2 linked regions of the Lentisphaera araneosa HTCC2155 genome follow. The protein of the gene in region 1 interacts with the protein of each later gene in a pairwise test. Links are inferred from orthologs where the notes say so. Each region holds a gene or a part of one and is shown on either strand. Other genes may lie near its edges.

Region 1 (3,312 bases):
TGCGCCATTCGCAAATCTTCTAAGCCCTCCTCAGCTAAGCGCTTGAGAGCAAAGTCAAAGTAGCCTTTGCGATCGCCCAAATTTGAGCCCAAAGCTATGGCGACTTTTTTCTTCATTGTGAAAAACCTAAAATAATCATCTTCAAGTATAAACTCAGCTGTTCTTTTAAGCAACTTAATCACCGCCATATCACTTAAATCAATATAGGCCGTCACTATAATTACATAGATCCATAACAATATCGGCTGTACAATAGCTCAATTCTTCAACAAAAGGTTTCTATGATCTCACTCATCCGCTTACGCAGCATTCGTCTCTTCTTGCTCTTCATATTCATCATTAACATGCAGGGACTTGCCGCTGTACCCACGCTCGGAGGCGTCCAGTTCTGGAATGACATCTCTGTTGCAGGAGACTACAAAATTCAAAAAAATGTCATCACGGGACACTGTAGAATTCTAGAAGACAACTACCTGCGACTCCATTGGGGAAGCGAAAAGTTTTGTCGTAAGAAGCTCTCACTTTTAAAACCTCTAAGCAAGCAGAAACAAATCTTCCTCATCCATGGCCTCGGCCGCAGTCATCATTCCATGGCAAAACTCGAAGATAAACTTGTCGCCCAAGGCCACCAAGTCCACAACCTCGAATATTCCAGCATGCTCAACAAGACCGAGACCCTCGCCCTGCGAATAGAAAAGCTTATCAAAGAACACCCAGACAGCCTAAATATCGTCATCACTCATAGCTTTGGAGGCATCTTGTTTCGTCAATTTGAGCCTCAAACCCCCATCCACAAAGCCGCTCTTCTGGCTGCTCCTAATCGTGGTTCGACCATTTGCGACAAGCTCAAAAGTGTTCATCTCAACTTTTTACTTGGACCCGCAGGCTCGCAACTTTACTCCTCGAGCCCATTGATAAAAACTTTACCTGAACCTCATTGTGAATTCATTACAATTGCCGGTGATCGCCCCGCCAAACTCAGTAATTGGCCCCTAGGTGTTTTCTTTGATGAAAATAGCGATGGCATTGTTTGCGAAAGTCGCACAAAACTCAAAAATGCTCAATCACATCACAAAGTTGACGCTAGCCACACCTTTATCATGAATCATAATCAGTCTATCCATATTATCAACAGCTTCATCAAGCCTTAGGCAAATAGTTCCTGAGGAGCTGAACTATGTCATAAATTTAGTGAGGAATGAAGCTTTCCAAACTTGTATTCTAAGTACTCTGTTTAATCTTAGGCGAAATCATTTCTCCACTAAAATTAAGGAATAAAAACATGTACGAAAAATCACTTATCATCATCAAACCTGACGGCGTCCAACGCGGTCTCGTAGGCAACATCATCACTCGTTTCGAGAATGCTGGTCTTAAAATCCACGGAATGAAATTTGTTCAGCCTACGCAAGAAATGGCTCGTGCTCACTACTCAGAACACGTTGATAAAGGTTTTTACCCAACTGTTGAAGAATATATCCTCTCGGGCCCTGTTCTCGTTTTCGCTCTTGGCGGTATTAACTCAGTGAAAAAAATTCGTCTTATGGTTGGCGCAACTGAGCCTGCATCTTCTGCTCCAGGCACAATTCGTGGCGACTTTGCTCACCAATCTTACCCAGCTCCAGGGGAGCCTGATGACAAACCAATCCGCAACCTCATCCACGCTTCTGGCTCTTCTGAAGAAGCTGTTACAGAAGTAAAACTCTGGTTCAATGATGACGAAATCATTGAATATGGAAAAATCACGGACGAACTCCTCGCTTTTTAAGTGATTAAGGACTCGCGAGAGTCCTAAATATATGAGTTTAAGAGATTTTACAGAGAAGGCCGAAAATTATTTACTTTCCATTATTAATGGAAACAAGCTAGGCTTTGGCCCTTCTCTGATAAAATCCAATCTTTTTGTCTTATCAAAAGTCTTTCGCTCCATTGTAAAGAGCCGCCACTTTCTCTACGATAAGCGCATATTTCGCGACCGTACTTTAGGTTGCTTAGTAGTCTCCATAGGCAACCTCACAACAGGTGGTACAGGAAAAACTCCCGTCACCGAAATCTTTGCTCGCACACTTTGTGAAAAAGGTCGTCGCGTCGCCATCTTATCCCGTGGCTACCGCAGTAAGAGCAAACCACTCAAAACAAAAATTCTTGATAAATTTCGCGGCAAAAAAACTGTCAGCCCCCCCAGAATTGTCTCTGAAGGCAAAAATGAAGTTTTGCTCGGCCCGCACATGGCTGGCGATGAACCCTACATGCTCGCCTGCAATGTTCCCGAGGCGATTGTTCTCACTGACCCTGACCGCGTAAAAGTGGTCGCTTTGCCATTCGCAACTACCAAGCCGACCGCTCTAATGGATGATGGCTTTCAGCAATACGTCTAAACCGCGTATCACATTTTACTAATCGATAGTACGAATCCCTTCTCTAATCACTTTCTTCTCCCCCGTGGCCTCTGCGTGAACCCATAAAAAATATGCGCCGAGCACATTTTATCTTTCTAACTAAGGCCAATGGTGGCAATCACCTTCGCCATCTAAAAAAATTCATCCGTAAACATAATACCAAAGCTGAAATTATTGAGTGTACTCACCGCCCCAAATATCTCAAGAGTTTAATCAATCAGAATCAATCTTTGTTAAGTGTACTCAAAGGCAAAAAGATTGCTGCGATCTCCGCAATTGCCGTACCCCAAAGTTTTGAAGACTTCCTTATTGGTTTTGGTGCCGAAATCGTCTATAAAGAACGCTATGCGGATCACCACATGTATTACCAAGACGAAGTTGATACCTTTGTTAAAAACTCTGAGAGTGCAGGAGCCGAATTGATTGTTACCACAGAAAAAGACGCCGTTCGCTTTCCTGAAATTAAAAATTCCTCCATTGACATCACTTACCTACGAGTGGAAATCGATATCCTCAGTGGCGAAGAAAGCTTCAATGAGTGCATCAGTCGTATTTGCTTTTCTTAATTCCACTCGCATCTTGCTCACATGAATAATCCAAAACTCATCCAAGCACGTGCGCGCAGTTACAGCGAAGCTATTGCTCAAATTTTTTATGAAGTCCGCGAGTCTCGCAATCCTTTAGATCAGGAACTTCGTCGATTTTTCCGCAACAATAAGAAGTACGGTTCTCGCGACCGACGCTTTATCGCCGAATCCCTTTACAGCCTTTTTCGTTGGTTTGGTTGGGTGCAAGATATCCTACCCATATCAGCACCAGACGTTGCCTGCGAAAACAAAAAGTTTTGTTCAGGTTTAATCGCTGTGCTTTGCCTCGACAACCTTCACATAGACCCCGTAGCTGAACATTTTTC
Region 2 (3,312 bases), on another replicon or contig:
CGATGATGCAGATAAATCAATTGTCCTAAATCGCTTGGCTCAGTACCGCGAAAAAACGCAAGTGGTTCTTGAGCACTATGACGACGCAATTATTTCTGAGTTTGATGCGCAAAAAACTCCTCTCGAAGTTTTCCGCAACGTACTCGACGGAACACTCGACGTTCTTAATCAAAGTCCTGCAGAAGCTTAATTATGGGTCTCGCAACGGCATTTAAAGCTTTTTTCTCTATCCTTGGCGATGGAGAGAAAGCGGAACTTTGGGAGAAAGCTTGCGGTGGTAAGCTTATTGAGGATACTCAAGTCAAAGATTTGGAAGGCAAAGTAGGGGCATTAGAGGGCGAGCTCAATTCTGAAAAGAATACCGTGACTCAACTCAAAGATGAACTCAAAGCTGCCAATTCAAAAAATGACCGTAGCGATGCTATTTATACGCTTACACTGCTCCAGCGCGAAGGCCGCCTGATCGATTTCTTGAAAGAAGACATAGGTCCTTATAGCGATGAACAAGTTGGAGCTGCAGTGCGTCAGATCCACGAAGGCTGTGCAAAAGTTTTAGAAAAGAACTTTAAAGTTCAGCCTCTCGTCGACTCTGCGGAAGGCGATGAAGTAGAAGTGCCGAAAGCCTATGACCCAGCTAAGTATAGTCTCAGTGGTCAGGTGAGCGGTGAAGGGCCTTTCAAGGGTTCACTCGTTCATAAAGGTTGGGTCGCTTCTGCACTCTCACTTCCCGAAAGATCAAAAGATACCGACACATCTGTTATTTGCCCTTCTGAGGTAGATGTCTAATGGAGTTCTCCCTGTTCAAGTTGCCGATTAAGGTAAGGAACAGCTTTTTCTTTTTGATTGGCTTTCTTGCCCTTATGTGGGGTAATGGCCCAGATGGAGCCAATTTAATGATTTCTGTTTTGTGGTTTATTACACTTTTTACCGCCATACTCACTCATGAATTAGGCCACGCTCTTTTTGCTCGTTGGTATGGAATGCAGCCACGGATCGAGATTCACGGCATGGGTGGAGTAACCATCTGGCAAAGCATGAAACGCCTCGATTTCCGTCAGCGCTTTGTGATTAGCTTTGCTGGTCCCGGTACGGGTTTGGTGCTCGCCGGTTTATTTTTTGGCCTCTTGCAAATACCTAACTTGCCTGCCTTAGTCCACGCCTTATTAACCATGCACCTTACAGTTTATATCTTCTTAAATCTTATGAACCTACTACCGATTCGTCCTCTCGACGGCGCGGAAGTTCTCAGTACACTCATTGGTTGGAAAAAGGGCAGTGTCAATGAGAAAATTATTGATAAAGTTTCCTTTGTTACGGCAGCTGGTTGTGCTGCTTATGCCTACATCAGTGGCTTCTTGATTCTAGCCGTAATGGCGGGGTATTTGGCTTGGCGTTCTTATAATGCAGCGAACCCCAATGCTCGTCGATAAACTTAGTTCAGATTGGCAAAAGGCCCTTGGGCTTGATAAAAAGTATTTTGCGGAGCTCGCAAAGTTTTTAGATTCCGAACGTGAAAAGTATAGCGTTTACCCCAAGCAAGAAGATTTATTCAAAGCTTTTGATTATTGCGATTTTAAAGATGTGAAAGTTGTCATTTTGGGGCAAGATCCATACCATGGCCCCAATCAGGCAATGGGCCTCTCATTTTCAGTTCCACGTGGTGAAAAGATTCCTCCTTCCCTAAGAAATATTTATAAAGAACTCGATTCCGACCTTGGTATCTCTCCTGCTTTAGATGGTGATTTAAGTCCTTGGGCTCAACAGGGGGTACTCTTACTCAACACCAGTTTGTCAGTTCGTGATGGTGAGCCAGGCTCGCACTCAAAAGGTCATTGGGAAGAATTTTCCGCACAAGTTCTCAAGAGTTTGTCGGAGCAAAGTGAGCATCTAGTCTTTGTTCTTTGGGGCGCTCATGCACAGAGTCACAAAGATTTGCTCGATGCGCAAAAGCATCTCATTATTGAATCGGTTCATCCTTCACCACTTTCTGCAAGCCGTGGCTTTTTTGGATCAAAACCCTTTTCAAAAATCAATAAATATTTAGAGTCGACTAAGCAAGAAGCGATTGATTGGCGCCTCGAGCAGCTATTGTTTTAGTTGTTAAACTTATTTTTATAAAAGGACTAATGTATGGATAATACTGATGAAAATAAGCTCAGTGAAGAAAAAACAGCTGATGGTATAGTACCTGAAAAGTTCAATGAAGTAGAGCTCGATGAGCTCGTCTATGGGGAGAGAAAAAAGAATCCCATGGATGGGGTGACACTCAAAATTATGCTCATCAATCTCGAGGAATACTACGGTTGGGAAGGCCTCGGAGAACGTATCGAAATCCGTTGCTTCAATCACGATCCCTCCATGAAGTCGAGCCTTAAATTCCTTCGCAAAAATGAGTGGGCCCGCAAAAAAGTCGAAAAACTCTACGAGATCACTTTTTTATAAACTTAGATTATTTATTACTATCGTTAAGCGTCTTATCTTGATCGTCTTTGAGGCTGGGGTGTTTGACGTGGTGCAAGATCTGAGAACTATAGATGCTTGAATGTCCTGAGAAGATGTAGGCGACGACACAGGATAAACCCAGGTAGATGCCGATTTGGGCTCCAAAGAGTTCGATGCCCATGAGTGTGCAGGCAATCGGTGTATTTGTTGCACCGGAGAAGACGCCGACAAAACCAATGGCCGCGAGTAGAGCTAGGGGTAAGGGGATGATAAATGAGAGCGCTGAACCTAAAGTGGCGCCGATGAAAAAGAGTGGAGTCACTTCTCCGCCTTTGAAACCAGCTCCGAGAGTGAAAGAAGTGAAGAGCAGTTTTAGGGCAAAGTCATAGGGCATCATTCTTTGAGTGAAGGACTCTTCAATGACAGGAACGCCCAGACCTACGTATTTAGTAAAATCAACTGAAGTTTGACCAAGAGCCCAAAAAGCAAGGGCAAGAACAATGCCACCAATAAAGGGACGTAGGGGTGGGTAGGAGATTTTTTTGGAAAAAAGATCGCTCCAAAAATGGTTGGCTTTGGAGAAAAGCATCGCAGTCCAACCAAAGAGAATGGCCACAAGGAAAGTATAGAAAAGTGTACTTGGACTAAGAGCAAGCGCTTCAGGGTGGAGGTAGTGGGTGTGGGTGACCACAGTAGGGTATTTCCATTGAACACAAACTTGGTCGGCAATAATCGCAGAAAGAAAAGCGGGCAAAATGGCTTGGTACTGCACGCGACCAATGATGTAGACTTCTAAAGCAAAAACGGCCCCTGCTAAAGGGGTGCCAAATACGGCGGAAAAACCCGCTGCGACCCCCGCAATAATGAGGA

The links. The genes of interacting proteins can lie anywhere in the genome.
Region 2: the proteins of ndk (region 1) and LNTAR_RS08220 interact in binary tests that used the Escherichia coli proteins (3 or more experiments, as listed by UniProt). The link is inferred for Lentisphaera araneosa HTCC2155 from one-to-one orthologs.

Annotation. Positions count from the first base shown.
Region 1 is NZ_ABCK01000032.1:27,781-31,092, forward strand. Bases 64-3,025 are described here. They hold ndk (nucleoside-diphosphate kinase), read left to right. Parts: upstream 64-1,282; coding sequence 1,283-1,768; downstream 1,769-3,025. Other genes in these bases: folK (2-amino-4-hydroxy-6-hydroxymethyldihydropteridine diphosphokinase), read right to left, coding at 64-116; LNTAR_RS21495 (esterase/lipase family protein), read left to right, coding at 282-1,151; LNTAR_RS28315 (tetraacyldisaccharide 4'-kinase), read left to right, coding at 1,800-2,378; LNTAR_RS28320 (tetraacyldisaccharide 4'-kinase), read left to right, coding at 2,450-2,965; LNTAR_RS21510 (RsmB/NOP family class I SAM-dependent RNA methyltransferase), read left to right, coding at 2,987-3,025. Also shown: more of folK, read right to left, coding at 1-63; more of LNTAR_RS21510, read left to right, coding at 3,026-3,312. UniProt on the Escherichia coli protein: Major role in the synthesis of nucleoside triphosphates other than ATP. The ATP gamma phosphate is transferred to the NDP beta phosphate via a ping-pong mechanism, using a phosphorylated active-site intermediate.
Region 2 is NZ_ABCK01000006.1:290,547-293,858, forward strand. What follows is about bases 288-3,249. They hold LNTAR_RS08220 (uracil-DNA glycosylase), read left to right. Parts: upstream 288-1,401; coding sequence 1,402-2,097; downstream 2,098-3,249. Other genes in these bases: LNTAR_RS25405 (DUF2760 domain-containing protein), read left to right, coding at 288-786; LNTAR_RS08215 (site-2 protease family protein), read left to right, coding at 840-1,430; LNTAR_RS26570 (VF530 family protein), read left to right, coding at 2,131-2,442; LNTAR_RS08230 (voltage-gated chloride channel family protein), read right to left, coding at 2,450-3,249. Also shown: LNTAR_RS08205 (adenylate kinase family protein), read left to right, coding at 1-190; more of LNTAR_RS25405, read left to right, coding at 193-287; more of LNTAR_RS08230, read right to left, coding at 3,250-3,312. UniProt on the Escherichia coli protein: Excises uracil residues from the DNA which can arise as a result of misincorporation of dUMP residues by DNA polymerase or due to deamination of cytosine.